DNA from 4 places in the Rahnella sp. BCC 1045 genome. Region 3 is predicted to be linked to each of the others. Evidence: predicted binding sites of a transcription regulator. Region 3 holds the regulator's gene; each other region holds the start of a gene.
The links. Region 3 encodes LexA, which represses DNA repair genes until DNA is damaged. Its sites were predicted from a motif close to TNCTGTATGTACATACAGNA; they were not measured.
Positions count from the first base shown of each region.

Region 1: uvrB (excinuclease ABC subunit UvrB) is a predicted target of LexA. The motif match lies at 1,920-1,939, and genes of this name have one in related genera.
Region 2: rmuC (DNA recombination protein RmuC) is a predicted target of LexA. The motif match lies at 1,936-1,955, and genes of this name have one in related genera.
Region 4: sulA (SOS-induced cell division inhibitor SulA) is a predicted target of LexA. The motif match lies at 2,295-2,314, and genes of this name have one in related genera.

Region 1 covers NZ_JAFMOZ010000118.1:35,691-39,907, forward strand. The annotation lists gene bioD (dethiobiotin synthase) at 1-188, shown strand, start outside; gene J1782_RS09075 (ABC transporter ATP-binding protein) at 198-908, opposite strand; gene uvrB (excinuclease ABC subunit UvrB) at 2,053-4,059, shown strand; gene J1782_RS09085 (VF530 family DNA-binding protein) at 4,112-4,217, shown strand, end outside.
Region 2 covers NZ_JAFMOZ010000132.1:108,127-112,343, forward strand. The annotation lists gene katE (catalase HPII) at 1-67, shown strand, start outside; gene udp (uridine phosphorylase) at 357-1,118, shown strand; gene J1782_RS16210 (DedA family protein) at 1,313-1,840, shown strand; gene rmuC (DNA recombination protein RmuC) at 1,998-3,518, shown strand; gene ubiE (bifunctional demethylmenaquinone methyltransferase/2-methoxy-6-polyprenyl-1,4-benzoquinol methylase UbiE) at 3,666-4,217, shown strand, end outside.
Region 3 covers NZ_JAFMOZ010000145.1:32,071-36,287, reverse strand. The annotation lists gene J1782_RS25420 (ROK family transcriptional regulator) at 1-718, shown strand, start outside; gene zur (zinc uptake transcriptional repressor Zur) at 818-1,327, shown strand; gene J1782_RS25410 (CsbD family protein) at 1,536-1,745, opposite strand; gene lexA (transcriptional repressor LexA) at 2,135-2,743, opposite strand; gene J1782_RS25400 (diacylglycerol kinase) at 2,863-3,231, opposite strand; gene plsB (glycerol-3-phosphate 1-O-acyltransferase PlsB) at 3,359-4,217, shown strand, end outside.
Region 4 covers NZ_JAFMOZ010000120.1:30,174-34,390, forward strand. The annotation lists gene yccS (YccS family putative transporter) at 1-1,461, shown strand, start outside; gene J1782_RS09810 (TfoX/Sxy family protein) at 1,486-2,118, opposite strand; gene sulA (SOS-induced cell division inhibitor SulA) at 2,335-2,841, shown strand; gene ompA (porin OmpA) at 3,197-4,217, shown strand, end outside.

The sequences.
Region 1 (4,217 bases), on a different contig from region 3:
TGCATCTTGCGGGCTGGATTGCCAATGATGTGCAGGAAACGGGGAAGCATCATCCGGCATACATGGAGACGCTCACGCGTATGTTGCCTGCGCCACTGCTGGGCGAGATCCCGTTCCTGATCGCCGGTCTGGACGTAAATCTGGGGCAATATCTGGATCTCGAACGTCTGCTTTCTTGTGGTGAATGAAGCGCGACGTCAGACCGTCAGATAATTTTTGATTAACGTCTCGTCAAGCTGTGCCAGCGTGCCTTGCGCTACGTTGCGCCCGCCGTCCACCAGACAAAACCGGTCAGCAACGCTGCGGATGAACGGCAATTTATGCCCGACCAGAAGCAGCGTCAGACCAAGGTCACGGTTCAGGCGGTGAATGATGTTACCCATATTCGCCGCCATTGATGCGCTGGTGTGTTCGGTCGGTTCGTCGAGGATCAGAAGTTCAGGCTCCTGAACCAGCGCGCGGCTGATCGCCAGTTGCTGCTGCTGGCTCTCATCGAGCTCTCCCGCTTTACGCATTCCCATTTCCTTAAGCGTCGGAAACAGGTCGTAGACCTCTTCAGGCACGCGACGCGTCTTATTCCGGCTGGCCATCATGGCAATTTGCAGGTTTTCATCGACACTCATCTGCGAAAAAATCTGCCGGCCCTGTGGCACATAACCGATACCGATTTGCGCACGGCTTTCCACTGGCAGATTTAACAAACTCTGAGGCTCTTCGTCGCGCGACTGCCAGGAGATCGCCCCGCTTTTCACCGGAAGATGGCCCATAATGCAGTTCACCAGCGTGGTTTTCCCCACGCCATTTCGGCCGATCAGACACGTACATTGACCGCGGTACAGTTCGAGATTGATATCCCACAGAATATGTTTTTGCCCATAATACTGATTAACTGATTTTACACTTAACATCAGACCTCCCTCCCGCACGGAGCATTCCGCTGAACTTCGCTTTGACCGCCACTGTCACATTTCTGACATTTATGTTCCGCTGTTAACGCCGTAACACAGAATTAAATCCCGTTGATTACCGGCCAACCTCTCAGCATCAATTACAGATAAACAGCCATTAACCAGTGATAAATGGGGTTAACCGCTTTTTCCTTGCACTAAAAATGACTTTGCTTAGCAAAAAACAGGGTAATCATCAGATTTCACTTTCAGGTGAAAAAAGCGGTTCCGGCTACAGGAAACGCTTCCTACAGTGACACTGCAACTCTCAGGCCAAGTTTGTAAAAGTGCCGGGGAAAAGAGAAGTTACAGGGGTGTTAACAGCGGGGCGCACGGCGATTTAGGATTATTCATTAGTGTTGCTCAGGTTTTAACAGAACCGGTCAGACGCGGGAAAAGGGCAACTGCACTTTGCCAGTGCCGCTCTCTCTGATTTTGGTGCAAACGTAAGGGGAGTAAGAAGCAAAAAAATCCTGATGAGATGCACTTTTGGATTTTGCAAGAAACATCCGACCAGAAATCTAGGCAAAATAGGCATAAATAAAGTCTGAAAAAAGGGAAAAAATAACTAAAAAAGATGCTGATCCCCCCTCCGGCGTCCGAAGTGCACTTTTTGCCAACTCCCGCAGCACGGGGCGTGCTGAGAGTTATCCACTATTCCTGTGGATAACCATGTGCATGAGAGTAAGAAAAGATGCTACAGACGAGTCGGGGCGCGGGTTGTGCTCACTTTGCCCGTATTCGCAGCTTTTTGATGATGTTGTTTATAATCAGTGAGTTAGTTAAAAGCAATATGCCCGTAATTCGTTCGTCATAGTTGTGTCAGAATTCGTCAACCTGTGGTCAGAAAGTTAACGGATGAAAAATTTTGGGGATAATTGTCACCTGATGGTGAGAATTCTTTTTCGTAATAACCTAAAAAAGTGCAGATGAAGCAACCTGTTAAATCACCGGTGATTTTTATCGATTGGAGGCTGGTTTTATATACAGTACTATAGGGCGGTAAAATCAAGGCTGGCAAAATTCGCGGAGTCTTTCATACTGTTTTTCCGTGAGCGCCTTTCGTACGGCCTTATGCGTTTTCATTTCAGCCAGGTAGCCCGTCATGAGTAAAGAGTTCAAACTGCATTCCGAATTTAAGCCATCAGGCGATCAGCCTGAGGCAATACGCCGTCTGGAAGAAGGGCTGGAGAACGGTCTGGCGCACCAGACGTTACTCGGCGTTACCGGTTCCGGTAAAACCTTCACCGTCGCGAACGTGATTGCTGACCTGAACCGGCCGACGATGGTTCTCGCGCCCAATAAAACCCTCGCGGCCCAGCTATATGGCGAAATGAAAGAGTTCTTCCCGGAGAACGCCGTCGAATATTTTGTTTCTTACTACGATTATTATCAGCCAGAAGCGTATGTCCCGAGTTCAGACACGTTTATCGAAAAAGATTCCTCGGTGAACGAACACATCGAGCAGATGCGACTTTCCGCGACCAAAGCGCTGCTTGAGCGCCGCGACGTCATCGTGGTGGCATCCGTTTCGGCGATCTACGGTCTGGGCGACCCGGATCTGTATCTGAAAATGATGCTCCATCTGACCAAAGGGATGATTATCGATCAGCGCGCGATCGTGCGCCGTCTGGCCGAGCTGCAATATGCCCGCAATGATCAGGTTTTCCAGCGCAGTACTTTCCGCGTCCGTGGCGAAGTGATCGACGTCTTCCCGGCGGAATCGGACGATCTGGCGCTGCGCATCGAGCTTTTCGATCAGGAAGTCGAGCGCCTTTCCCTTTTCGATCCGCTGACCGGTCAGGTGCAGCACGAAGTTCCGCGTTTCACAATTTACCCGAAAACGCACTACGTCACCCCGCGTGAACGTATTTTGCAGGCGATGGAAGAGATCAAAGTCGATCTGGCCGATCGCCGCAAGGTGTTGCTGGATAACAACAAACTGCTCGAAGAACAGCGTCTCAGCCAGCGTACGCAGTTTGATCTCGAAATGATGAATGAGCTGGGTTATTGCTCGGGTATCGAAAACTATTCGCGCTACCTTTCAGGGCGCGGGCCGGGCGAGCCGCCGCCGACACTGTTTGACTATCTGCCTGCCGACGGTTTGCTGATAGTCGATGAATCCCACGTCACCATTCCGCAAATCGGCGGGATGTACAAAGGTGACCGCTCGCGTAAAGAAACGCTGGTGGAATACGGTTTCCGCCTGCCATCGGCGCTGGATAACCGCCCGATGCGTTTTGAAGAATTTGAAGCACTGGCGCCGCAGACGATTTATGTTTCCGCCACGCCAGGCGCTTACGAGCTGGATAAATCCGGCGGCGATGTGGTGGATCAGGTGGTGCGTCCGACCGGCTTGCTGGATCCGATTATTGAAGTGCGCCCGGTGACCACGCAGGTTGACGATCTGCTGTCTGAAATCCGCAAACGCGTTGCCATCAATGAGCGTGTGCTGGTCACCACGCTGACCAAACGCATGGCCGAGGATTTGACCGAGTATCTGGAAGAACACGGCGAGAAGGTGCGTTACCTGCACTCTGATATCGATACTGTCGAGCGCGTGGAGATCATTCGCGATTTGCGTCTCGGTGAATTCGATGTGCTGGTGGGCATCAACTTGCTGAGGGAAGGGCTGGATATGCCGGAAGTTTCTCTGGTGGCAATCCTTGATGCCGACAAAGAGGGTTTCCTGCGTTCTGAACGTTCGCTTATCCAGACCATTGGTCGTGCGGCGCGTAACCTCAACGGTAAAGCCATTCTTTACGGCGACAGAATCACGAATTCAATGGCCAAAGCTATCGGTGAAACGGAGCGTCGTCGTGCGAAACAGGAAGCTTACAACCTGGAAAACGGCATTACGCCGATGGGCCTGAACAAGAAGATTTCCGATATCCTGCAACTGGGCCAGCCGAAGAACAAAAAGAACAAAGACAAGCGCGATGCCGAAGCGGCGCAAACCTACAAATCGCTTACGCCTAAAGCGCTGGAACAACGCATTAAAGAGCTGGAAAGCAAGATGTATGCGCACGCCCAGAATCTGGAATTCGAAGAAGCGGCCAATACACGTGACGAACTCCACGCCCTGCGTGAACAGTTTATTGCTCTTTCGTAAGGGAAAAATGATAAAGTGCGCGGCCTGAAAATTGATAAGGAAAAGCGAGCCAATGACTGATACACCACAAAATCCCGGTGCGGCGAAAGATCCGTTGCACGGTGTCACGCTGGAAAAACTGCTGACAACGCTGGTGGATAATTTTGGCTGGCCCGCAC
Region 2 (4,217 bases), on a different contig from region 3:
CCTGAAAGAAATGGCTAAACATCGCGTCTGGTCGCGTAGTGCGGCAGCCGGAGCGGTTCCGGCCTGACTTGAATTTTTATCAGCCTCACTGGCAGGCGGCGTCATTCATCAGTGATATGGCAACGCCTGCTTTTATTTTTCCGTTCGGGAAAATACTTCATCCTGCAAAGTATCAGTCTGGTTAAAATTTCGGCGTAATACATTTAATTTGTGATTTATGTCACAAATTAAATGTATGCGTGATTCTTGTTGTTACATCATAGTGACTGCCGTCACGAAATAACGTCACAATGTTCAGTACAGTTGCCGGGTGTTCCTTCTGCCAATAAATGACCTTACATACAGAGGAGTTTGTTATGTCTCAGCCTGAAGTTTTCCATCTTGGCCTGGCCAAAAAAGATTTAAACGGTGCCACGCTGGCGATTGTTCCCGGCGACCCGGAACGCGTGGAGAAAATTGCCAAACTGATGGAGAACCCGGTGCGTCTGGCTTCTCATCGCGAATTTACCTCATGGCGTGCTGAGCTTGACGGCAAATCTGTGATCGTTTGTTCAACCGGTATCGGCGGCCCGTCTACGTCCATCGCGGTGGAAGAGCTGGCACAGCTGGGCATCCGGACTTTCCTGCGCGTAGGTACGACCGGCGCTATTCAGCCGCACATCAATGTGGGCGATGTTCTGGTCACAACGGCTGCTGTTCGTCTTGATGGCGCGAGCCTGCACTTTGCACCGATGGAATTCCCGGCTGTCGCCGATTTCGCCTGTACCACGGCGCTGGTCGCGGCGGCAGAATCTGTTGGCGCTGCAACGCACATCGGCGTAACCGCGTCTTCTGACACCTTCTATCCGGGTCAGGAACGTTACGACACCTTCTCTGGCCGCGTTGTTCGTCGCTTCAAAGAATCGATGAAAGAATGGCAGGAAATGGGCGTGATGAACTATGAGATGGAATCCGCCACACTGTTGACCATGTGTGCAAGCCAGGGCCTGCGCGCAGGTATGGTTGCCGGTGTTATCGTAAACCGCACGCAGCAGGAAATTCCTGACGCGGAAACGATGAAAAAGACCGAAAGCCACGCGGTGAAAATCGTTGTAGAAGCCGCTCGTCGCCTGATCTAAAAAATACTAAAACAAACACATCACATCTGTGGGCTGCCTCTGGCGGCCCATTTTTTTGTCCCGATAATCAGATCTGTTAAGGTCGTGTTAGTAAAGTGTCTGGAATAATTTATCAATCCGGCTATTTATCTGCTGATAAAAAACTGCTGATAAAAAGCCGCTGGCACAAAACCGCTGACAAAAGGAACTGCTTTTTGACTGTTCACGACATTCTGGATTACACAACGACCTTTATTCGCGCACATCAGGTGTGGGCTGCGCCCATCGTCTTCTTTCTGGCTTTTGGTGAGTCTCTGGCATTTCTTTCCCTGTTGCTTCCTGCGACGTTTATCTTATTAGGGCTGGGTGCGCTGATTGGCGAAACCGGTATTCCTTTCTGGCCCATCTGGGCCGCTGCCGCGGCGGGTGCTTTCTTCGGCGACTGGCTCTCTTATTGGGTCGGCAACCATTTTCAGGACAGAGTGGGCAACTTCTGGCCGTTCTCCCGCCATCCGCAAATGCTGATCCGCGGGCATGCATTCTTCGAAAAATGGGGCATGCCGGGCGCGTTTATCGGCCGCTTTTTTGGTCCGTTGCGCGCCGTAGTGCCGCTGGTAGCGGGGATCTGTGGCATGCCAAAGAAATATTTCCAGATTGCCAACGTGACCTCCGCACTGATCTGGGCATTTGGCATTCTTGCGCCGGGCGCTTTTGGCATCCAATGGCTGAGCCGCTGGTTCTGAATCCTGCGCTGCATCGCTGAAGTCTTCAAGCGGCGCGGGCGGGAGAAATTCCTTTTTGGAAGACGTCTCGCAAAGGCGTCATGCCCCTGAAAATAGACTGGACATCCATACAGCCTGCTATTACCGTGACCGCAAGTGATTTTAAGAAGGAATGCGCGTGGATATCAGTATTTTGTACGCCCTGGGCGCAGGGCTAATCGGTCTGTTAGTCGGCTGGCTGGTCGCCAGTTTGCGGCAACAGCAGCAGCAGGCGGAGTACGAAACACAGCGCCGGTTGCTGGAGCATTCGCTGGAGCAAATGAAGGCGGAAAATGACGCGCACAAAAATGAGCGACAAGCCGTTCAGCAGCAAATGCGTGAAGCGGAACTTGAGCTGCGCAAATTGCACAGCGCGGCGGCAGCCAGCCAGGAGAAATTGCAATTGCTGGCTCACTGGCAAAATGAATGCGAGCAGCTGAACCAGGAATTACGCGCCCAGCGTGAAATTAACAGCGCTCAGGAAGCCGAGTTGCGCGAGGTTTCGACCCGGCTGGACGAAACGCGCATGGCGGCAGAAGACAAACAGCGACTGCTGATTAACAGCGAACAGCGCCTGAGCAGCCAGTTTGAAAATCTGGCCAACCGTATTTTTGAACAAAATGGTCGCCGGGCCGACGAACAGAACAAGCAAAGCCTGGACAAACTTCTGCTGCCGTTGCGCGAGCAGCTTGATGGTTTCCGCCGTCAGGTGCAGGACAGTTTTGGTCAGGAAGCCCGTGAACGTCACACGCTGGCGCACGAAATCCGTAACCTGCAACAGCTGAACGTTGAGATGGCACGTGAAGCGGTGAACCTCACCAAAGCGCTGAAAGGCGATAATAAAACGCAGGGGAACTGGGGCGAAGTGGTGCTCAGCCGCGTGCTGGAAGCGTCCGGCCTGCGCGAAGGTTACGAATATCAGACGCAGGTCAGCGTTCAGGTTGATACGAACAGCCGAATGCAGCCCGATGTGGTGGTGCGTCTGCCGCAGAATAAAGACGTGGTGATCGACGCGAAGATGACGCTGGTGGCCTACGAGCGTTACTTCAACAGTGAAGATGACAGCGAGCGTGAAGCGGCGCTGAATGAGCATATCGCGTCCGTTCGCGGCCATATCCGTTTGCTGGGTCGTAAGGATTATCAGCAGCTTCCCGGTTTGCGCAGCCTTGATTACGTCCTGATGTTTATCCCCGTTGAACCCGCTTTTTTACTGGCTATCGACCGGGAGCCAGAATTAATCAGCGAAGCACTGCGTCACAATATTATGCTTGTCAGCCCGACAACGCTGCTGGTGGCTTTGCGTACAATCAGTAATTTATGGCGCTATGAGCATCAGAGCCAGAACGCCAAACGCATTGCCGATCGCGCCGCGCGTTTGTATGACAAGCTGCGGTTGTTCGTGGATGACATGGAGTCGATGGGACAAAGCCTGGACAAAGCGCAGGGAAGTTATCGCTCCGCGATGAATAAACTCACGCAAGGCCGTGGTAATCTAATAGGGCAGGTTGAAAGTTTCCGTGCTCTGGGGGTCGAAGTTAAACGGCCTATCAGCCCCTCTCTGGCTGAGATAGCGAAAGCGGAAAATGAACCGGAAGATACCGCATCTCTGCCCGATATCTCTGATGCGGAAGAAGAACAGGCGCTGAACCCGCGTGAATAATTAAAGCTGGCAAAGGTTTCCACTGGGTCGGACTGATTCAATAAGTGAATCTTTGCAATATGTTGAATCACCATCGGTGATGGGGCTTTCTAACGGGTTCTGGTACACTTCTCCCCAAGAGTTTGACTGAAAAAGCAGGCATAAATAATGGAAAAGCAGACGCAGGAAACCACCCATTTCGGTTTTCGTACAGTAGCCAAAGATGAGAAGCAGGAAATGGTGGCGGAAGTCTTCCATTCCGTTGCGGCAAAATATGATTTGATGAATGACCTGATGTCTTTCGGCATTCATCGCATCTGGAAACGTTTCACCATTGATTGCAGCGGTGTGCGTCAGGGCCAGCGTGTGCTGGATCTGGCCGGTGGCACCGGCGATCTGACCGCGAAGTTCTCCCGTCTGGTGGGCGAAAAAGGCGAAGTTGTGCTGGCAGATATTAACGACTCCATGCTGAAGATGGGCCGCGAAAAGCTGCGTAATCTCGGTATTGTGGGCAACGTTAATTATGTTCAGGCCAACGCTGAAGCTCTGCCTTTCCCTGATAATTATTTCGACTGCATCACAATTTCTTTCGGTCTGCGTAATGTGACTGAAAAAGAAAAAGCGCTGCGTTCGATGTTCCGCGTGCTCAAGCCGGGTGGCCGTCTGCTGGTTCTGGAATTCTCCAAACCGGTTTTGAAACCGCTGAGCAAAGCTTACGAC
Region 3 (4,217 bases):
GCGCATGCCGCAGGCACCGTGGACCGGCGAAATCGAGATTAAATATTTGCTCGAAGAGAAGCTGCAAACCGAAATCCTGATGGATAACGACTGCATCATGCTGGCGCTGGCCGAGAAGTGGCAGCACGCGAACGACCAGCATGATTTTTGCGTGATCAACGTCGATTACGGCATCGGATCTTCTTTCGTGATCAATCAGCAGATTTATCGCGGCAGCCTTTTTGGCAGCGGGCAACTCGGGCACACGATTGTCGATCCGCAGGGCAGCCGCTGCGCCTGTGGTCGCTATGGTTGCCTGGAAACGCTGGCTTCGCTGTCGGCGCTGAAGAAAAAAGCCCGGCAGCTTATCGTGACAGAGAATCCTTTGCAGCCACCACGCACACCGGGCACGCAGGAGCTGATTGACCGGTTTCATCAGGGCGACGCGGCACTTTGCGCGCAGGTGATGGAGGGTGCGCGGGCGCTGGGACTGAGCCTGTATAATTTCCTCAATATTTTGAACATTAACCGTATTTATCTGTACGGTCGCAGTTGCGGATTCGGCGACGTCTGGCTGAACGCCGTCCGCGCACAGAGCGGGCTGAACCCGTTTGACAGAACCGATCATGTCAAAACGCAGGCGACACACATTGCGCCCGGCACGCTAAGCCGCGAGCAGCAAATTATGGGCATTGGTTACCTGTATGTGGAAAAAGCGCTGGAAGGTATGGCGGGCTGAGCGGCGCATAATTCGTCGATCTGGCTGAAGCATGATAAAATTAAGAATGGCTGCATGATGTGGCCTATTTATCCCAATCTGCGCTCAGAGAATGTTGCTATGACCCTGAATAATCCGGAAAAATTACTTTCACAAGCTGAAGAACTTTGCCAGCAGCGCAATGTTCGTCTTACACCGCAGCGGCTGGAAGTTTTGCGACTGATGGCGCAACAACCCGGTGCGATCAGCGCCTATGACTTGCTGGATCTGCTGCGCGTCAGCGAACCACAGGCCAAACCGCCAACGGTTTACCGGGCGCTGGATTTTCTGCTGGAACAAGGGTTTATTCATCGGGTTGAATCGGCTAACAGCTATGTGCTTTGCCATCATTTCGAAGAGCCGAGCCACACTTCCGCGCTATTTATCTGTGACCGCTGCGGGCTGGTCACGGAAAAAACCACAGACGGCATTGAAGAACGTCTGGCGAAACTGGCACTTGAATCTGGTTTTGAGTTGCGTCATTCGGTCGTTGAAGCGCATGGCTTATGTGCCGAATGCAAAGTTGTTGAAACCTGCGACAGCCACGATCATTGCGAACACGACCACAGCATTGTGGTAAAAAAACGCTGAGAAATCAGGTGTTTTTGATGGAATTTCAAAAGGCGTAAAGCGGAAGGGTTTTAACGCAGCTGAACGGATAATTTAAGGTGTAGAAGGAAGATGTAGAAGGAAGATGTTGAAGGTTGGGTACATCCTTGTACCCGTATCCTGAAAGTGTTCCGGGTAGGAGCAGCAATAACTCAGGATACGTCACTGATACGCGAGGGGGAGTCGCGTGTTACCAGTGATATTTGTTTTTCGATTCCCAATCCTTGAGCTCTTTCTCGGCCTGATCCTTCTGATAGCCATATCGCTCCTGAATCTTACCTACCAGCTGATCACGTTTACCTTCAACGACTGTCAGGTCGTCATCAGTCAGCTTACCCCACTGTTCTTTCACTTTCCCTTTGAACTGCTTCCAGTTACCGTCGGCTTGGTCCTTATTCATGATAAATATCTCCTGTTACCTTGGGTTGTGGAGCTGCACGTTTGCTGGCAGCCCGTCCTTAACACTTCAAAGCTTAGTAGAGAATGCGGATTCGTCTTCCCAAAACAGGGATAAAAACCACTATTAGGATTAATCCAAAGCAGGATATAACGTGGAATTGGAATCTGTCTGACTGAAAAAGGCCTGTAATTCAGAGCACAGAGAGTGCAAATCCGGCATTTGATCTAAACAGGCAACGCAGCGGATAACACATGAGAAAAAGGATTTTATCGGGAAAGTTTATAAGCAGCTTCAAACAATATCGCCCCAAAACGGGGCGATGAGATACTGATATTTACAGGCGCGTCAGAGGCGGCCAATGCACCTGCAACGTAGAACTTAAGCGCAGATTAGATCCAGTCGCCGTTGCGGATAACGCCAACCGCCAGACCTTCAATGCTGAAATTCTGTTCACGCAAATCAACCACAATCGGCTGGAATTCGCTGTTTTCAGGCAACAGCTGAACAACACTGCCCTGTTTCTTCAGGCGTTTGACCGTGACTTCATCATCAATACGCGCAACGACAACCTGCCCGTTACGGACGTCCTGCGTTTTGTGTACTGCCAGTAGGTCACCATCCAGAATACCGATATCACGCATCGACATCCCGCTGACGCGCAGCAGGAAATCCGCACTCGGTTTAAACATGGCCGGATCGACCTGGTAATGTCCTTCGATGTGCTGCTGAGCCAGCAGCGGTTCACCGGCGGCAACGCGGCCAATCAGCGGTAAACCTTCTTCTTCTTCCATCAGCAGACGAATACCGCGCGAAGCACCGGAAACGATCTCGATAACGCCTTTACGCGCCAGCGCTTTCAGGTGTTCTTCCGCCGCGTTCGGGGAACGGAACCCCAGACGGGATGCAATCTCTGCGCGGGTCGGTGGCATACCGGTGGTGGAGATATGATCGCGAATAAGGTCGTAGACCTCTTGTTGTCTGGTCGTTAAAGCTTTCATTCCGCCCCCTGGTTGTTTATACAGTCTTGCTGTGAGTATATACAGCTAAACGGGCAATGAAAACCTAAGATTGAATAAAAACAGGGCATAACGACAATTCCTGGAATACAGGTTCCAGATCAGAACCATCGCGGCCAAAAGATGCTGACCCAGACAAAAATCGCCAATATGATGGTCAGAAGTACGGCGGCGGAGCCAATATCTTTCGCACGTCCAGACAGGACGTGAAACTCAGGCCCGATGCGGTCAATCGCGGATTCAATGGCGCTGTTAAGCAGTTCAGTCACACACACCAGCACGACGGAGCCAATCAGCAGGATACGTTCTATACTGCTGACATCCAGCCAGAAAGATAACAAAATTAGCGGGATAGCGACGCTGGCTTCCTGGCGAAAAGCCGCTTCATTTTGCCATGCGGCTTTCAATCCTTTCCAGGAATATCCGGCTGCTTTATAAATTCGGGTAAATCCGGTGACTTGGTTCGCCATTTCGGGTACTGATCCTTTGAGTGTTTGCAGCATTTTAGCTGTTATATGGTATCGCATCACCACAGATCTCATCTGAGCTTTCTGGTATCCTTGCGGCGAAATTGCTAACAAGAGGCTTCACGTTTTTATGTCAGGTTGGCGTAGACTTTATTACACATTATTGAATTTACCACTCTCATTGCTGGTAAAGAGCAAGGTCATACCTTCAGATCCGGTTACCGAGTTGCATTTAGACCCGACGCGCCCGATTTTGTACGTATTGCCTTATAACTCCAAAGCAGACTTGCTGACGTTGCGTGCGCAATGTCTGGCCGAGAATCTGCCCGACCCTCTTATTCCGCTGGAAATCGACGGAACCCTGCTGCCAAGCCATGTTTTCATTGCTGAAGGCCCGCGCGTATTCTCTTATTACACGCCGAAGCAGGAATCCGTAAAGCTGTTCCACGACTATCTGGATTTGCATCGCAACAATCCGGATTTAGACATTCAGATGCTGCCAGTTTCCGTGATGTTTGGTCGTGCGCCGGGCCGGGAAGGTCAGGATGATACGCCGCATCTGCGCGTGCTGAATGGCATCCAGAAATTCTTCGCCGTGCTGTGGCTCGGACGTGACAGTTTTGTTCGTTTCTCTAATACCGTTTCCCTGCGCTATATGGCGACGGAACACGGTACAGACAAAACTATCGCTCAGAAACTGGCACGCGTGGCGCGCATGCATTTCTCCCGCCAGCGTCTGGCGGCAGTCGGCCCGCGCCTTCCAGCTCGTCAGGATTTATTCAATAAGCTGCTGGCTTCCAAGGCCATCGAAAAAGCGATTGAAGACGAAGCCCGCAGCAAGAAAATTTCCCATGAAAAAGCCCAGCAGAATGCTATCGCGCTGATGGAAGAAATCGCGGCGAATTTCTCTTATGAGGCCGTGCGTCTGTCGGACCGTGTGCTGAGCTGGACGTGGAACCGCTTATATAAAGGCATCAACGTCAACAATG
Region 4 (4,217 bases), on a different contig from region 3:
GGTGACCGCGGACAGAAAGGTACTCGCCGGACCCTGCACTATTATTTTGTGGTACAGGATATTCATGAGCGCGCAAGCTCATCGCATGTGAAATACCTCAAACTCAGCGAGCAGTTTCACCACAGCGATATTCTTTTCCGTTTTCAGCGTCTGATGAGTATGCAGGCCCGCGCCTGTTTGCAGCTTTCCCAGTGCATCCTGTATCGCCAGAAATATACGCACAACAGCCAGTTCGAGCGGGCGTTTTCCCGTCTTGAAGAAGCGCTGAAACGACTGGAATATCAGGGCGAGCACCGGGAAATGCTCCAGGCTCTTCGCCATCTTCTGAGGAATTTGCACGCGATTGACGCGCAGCTGGCGAATATCGAATCAGAGCAATCATTACCGGAAAACCAGACAGGCAAAAGTCCGTTCGTCGACGATAAGCTCACCGGGCTGGATGATATCTGGCTACGTATTTCCCGGCATTTCACGCCGCAGTCTGTCCTGTTTCGTCATGCAGTGCGCATGTCGGTGGTGCTGTTTATCGGCTACGTATTCATACAGGTCAGCGGCCTGAGCCACGGTTACTGGATTTTGCTGACCAGCCTGTTTGTCTGTCAGCCGAACTACAGCGCGACCCGCCGCAGGCTGGCGTTGAGAATCATCGGGACACTGGCCGGGATTGCTCTGGGCATTCCGATTTTATACTTCGTGCCTTCGGTTGAAGGGCAAATGATCCTGATTGTGATCAGCGGATTATTGTTCTTTGCCTTCCGCACCGTGCAATACGCGCAGGCGACGATGTTCATCACCCTGCTGGTGTTGCTGTGCTTCAACTTGCTGGGAGAGGGTTTTGAGATTGCGATACCCCGAATCATCGATACGCTGATTGGCTGTGCGATTGCATGGGCCGCCGTGACGTTCATCTGGCCGGACTGGAAATTCAGGCAGATTGATAAAGTCGTCAGCAAAACGTTCGACGCAAACTGCCGGTATCTGGATGCGATATTAGTGCAATACCATCAGGGCAAAGATAACAGTCTGGATTACCGTCTGGCTCGGCGTGACGCGCATAACTGCGATGCTGAGCTGGCATCGGTGGTTTCGAATATGAGTTCGGAGAAAAACAACGACCCTGCCACGCTTGAAGCGGCGTTTCGCTTGCTGTGTCTTAATCACACCATGCTGAGTTTCATTTCAGCGCTGGGGGCGCATCGTGAAAAACTCGGTGATACCGAAACCCTGAGACTGCTTGATGACGCGGTCTGCTGTGTTGATGGCGCACTGCACCATTTGCCTTCTGAATCCGGGCGGATAGAAAAAGCCCTGGAGCAACTGACGGCAAGGATCCAGATGCGGACGACCGATTCAGACAGCAAAGAACAGCTTGTCTTGCAACAAATCGGATTGCTGGTGGCCCATCTTCCAGAGCTCACCAGTCTTAACAGTAAAATTCTGCCCGTTCAGAGCCATGACTGACAGCCCGTCAGGATCCGGTGAAACTTAGTGCATCGTGTCGAATGGCTGCTCTTGCTGGTGGTTAAACCATTGAGTCAGTATTTCTCTGGAAGCCATCGGCAAAGCGGCCTCGTGATATCCCAAAATGGCGCCCTCCAGCGCCATTAACAAGTTAATACCCAGGTTCTTCTTTTTCATTGCGCAGAGTTTCAGGTAGGTCTTGCACGCGCCTTGTGTGCGCAGATCGCCCGAATTTGCTATCCCCACCTGCCAGAGCAACCGCTCCAGAGCCAGAGAAAGATTCGGTAAATCTTTAAGCCGCCCGGCTTCGTTATTTTTGCGCAATTCGATTTCACGCAGCATTCCTTTAAGTGAGTATTTACCCAGTTTCCGCACAGCCTCGGTATCGTCCCACTGCGCCGGATTAACTTTGAAATAACGTAACTTCACATCCATTCCCCGCTTGCGATAAATCAATCTCTCCATCTTCTTCCGGCAAAAATGTGCCTCAGTTTCAGCACTGGCGCGCAGATATAATTCTCCGTCTGAGACCAATGCAAACATGGCTCCATCAGCAGATAAACTGAAGCCGCCAAACTGGGTACGGGCACGTACGTCCCCCAGAGAAGCAAAAATTTCCAGACACTCCAGCACTCTTTTTTTTGATTGATTTATCATCGCGTTATCCTTTTCATGTTCATTCCATATATCCCATGTAAGTTACCTGTACTGCTAAAAGCAAAATACGCAATGTAGAGATGGGCAACAAACATAAAATGCAGCCAGAGGATATTCCCTTCAAAATTTGCGAGATGTCTTGGAAAAATTGGGTTGATCTTTGCCCATCGCCAGAGTACTGTACATTCATACAGTAACCTACTGGGGTATATCACTATGCGCACTCAACATCTTACAAATCATCATTTTAGTCAGTCTGCTTTGCCCGTCGCCCACACACAGGTAAATTCGTCTGCGTCCTTGAATAATGGTCTGATCACGGAGTTCGTTTATAGTGCGAGCCAGCCAGCATTTGCGCAGTTACTTCTGCCACTGCTTCAGCATTTGGGTATGCAATCCCGCTGGTTGTTATGGCTCACGCCTCAGCAGAAACTGAGCCGTCACTGGTTATCTCAATCTGGTTTGCCGGTCGATAAAATGGTGCAGGTAAATCAAATCACAGCGATGTCTACAGTTGATGCAATGGAAAAAGCGTTGCTCACAGGGAATTACAGTGTTGTGCTTGGGTGGTTACCCGATTTGAATGATTCAGAAAGAGAAAGACTGCAAATTGCAGCACGTCATGGAGGGTCATATGGGTTCATTATGAAGCCAACAAATGAACAGAATTCAGCTAGTGGACATCACTCCACAGTAAAAATTCACTCTTCTGTATACCATTAGTTCAAAATAGGAATGTTCCTACGAAAATAGTATGGAACTTAGTGATTTGTGCTGAAACCGGCTTCAAACCCAGTAAAAATGGGTATTCCGACCTCAGATTATCTCCAGTTTTTGTCAACAATTAGTCAAAGCCGTTAAGAAATGTGTACGTTTTTCCCTTTTTTTCCACGGTGTTAACACTTCAAGCTTGTAAGTTTCGCGCCACGTTGTAGACTTTACAACGCCAAGGTTGCTCTATAATGCCAACGTAAAGTGGCAAGTTCTTAATTGAAGCAAGAATCTTGGCGTAAGGATTTTAACCAAGGGCTTAAAGCTTAAAGCTCAATTGCCTATTTGGATGATAACGAGGCGCAAAATGAAAAAGACAGCTATCGCATTAGCAGTGGCACTGGCAGGTTTCGCTACCGTAGCGCAAGCCGCCCCTAAAGATAACACCTGGTATACCGGTGGTAAATTGGGCTGGTCCCAATACCATGACACTGGTTTCGCAAATGCTTACGAAGGTATCGGCAACGGCCCTACCCACGATAGCCAACTGGGTGCAGGTGCGTTCTTGGGTTACCAAGCGAACCAATACCTGGGCTTTGAAATGGGATATGACTGGCTTGGCCGCATGCCTTACAAAGGCAGCGTAAACAACGGCGCGTTCAAAGCACAAGGCGTTCAGCTGGCTGCTAAACTGAGCTACCCGCTGACTGACGATCTGGACCTGTATACCCGTCTGGGTGGTATGGTTTGGCGTGCAGACTCCAAAGGTAACTTCGGTGGTACTGGTGAGCGCGTAAGCGATCACGACACCGGTGTTTCTCCACTGGCAGCTGTTGGTGTTGAATACGCAGTGACCAAAAACTGGGCTACCCGTCTGGATTACCAGTGGGTTAACAACATCGGCGACGCGCAGACTGTTGGCGCACGTCCAGACAACGGCATGCTGTCTGTAGGTGTTTCTTACCGTTTCGGTCAGGATGATGTTGCAGCACCAGTTGTTGCACCAGCTCCAGCACCAGCTCCAGTTGTGGAAACTAAGAAATTCACTCTGAAGTCTGACGTTCTGTTCAACTTCAACAAAGCGACTCTGAAACCAGAAGGCCAACAGGCTCTGGATCAGCTGTACAGCCAGTTGAGTTCAATCGATCCTAAAGACGGTTCAGTTATCGTTCTGGGTTACACCGACCGTATCGGTTCAGAACAATACAACCAGAAACTGTCTGAGCAACGTGCACAGAGCGTAGTGGATTACCTGGTATCTAAAGGTATCCCTGCGAACAAAATCTCTGCACAAGGCCAAGGTAAATCTAACCCAGTTACTGGTTCTACCTGTGACTCCGTTAAAGGCCGTGCTGCTCTGATCGACTGCCTGGCACCAGACCGTCGTG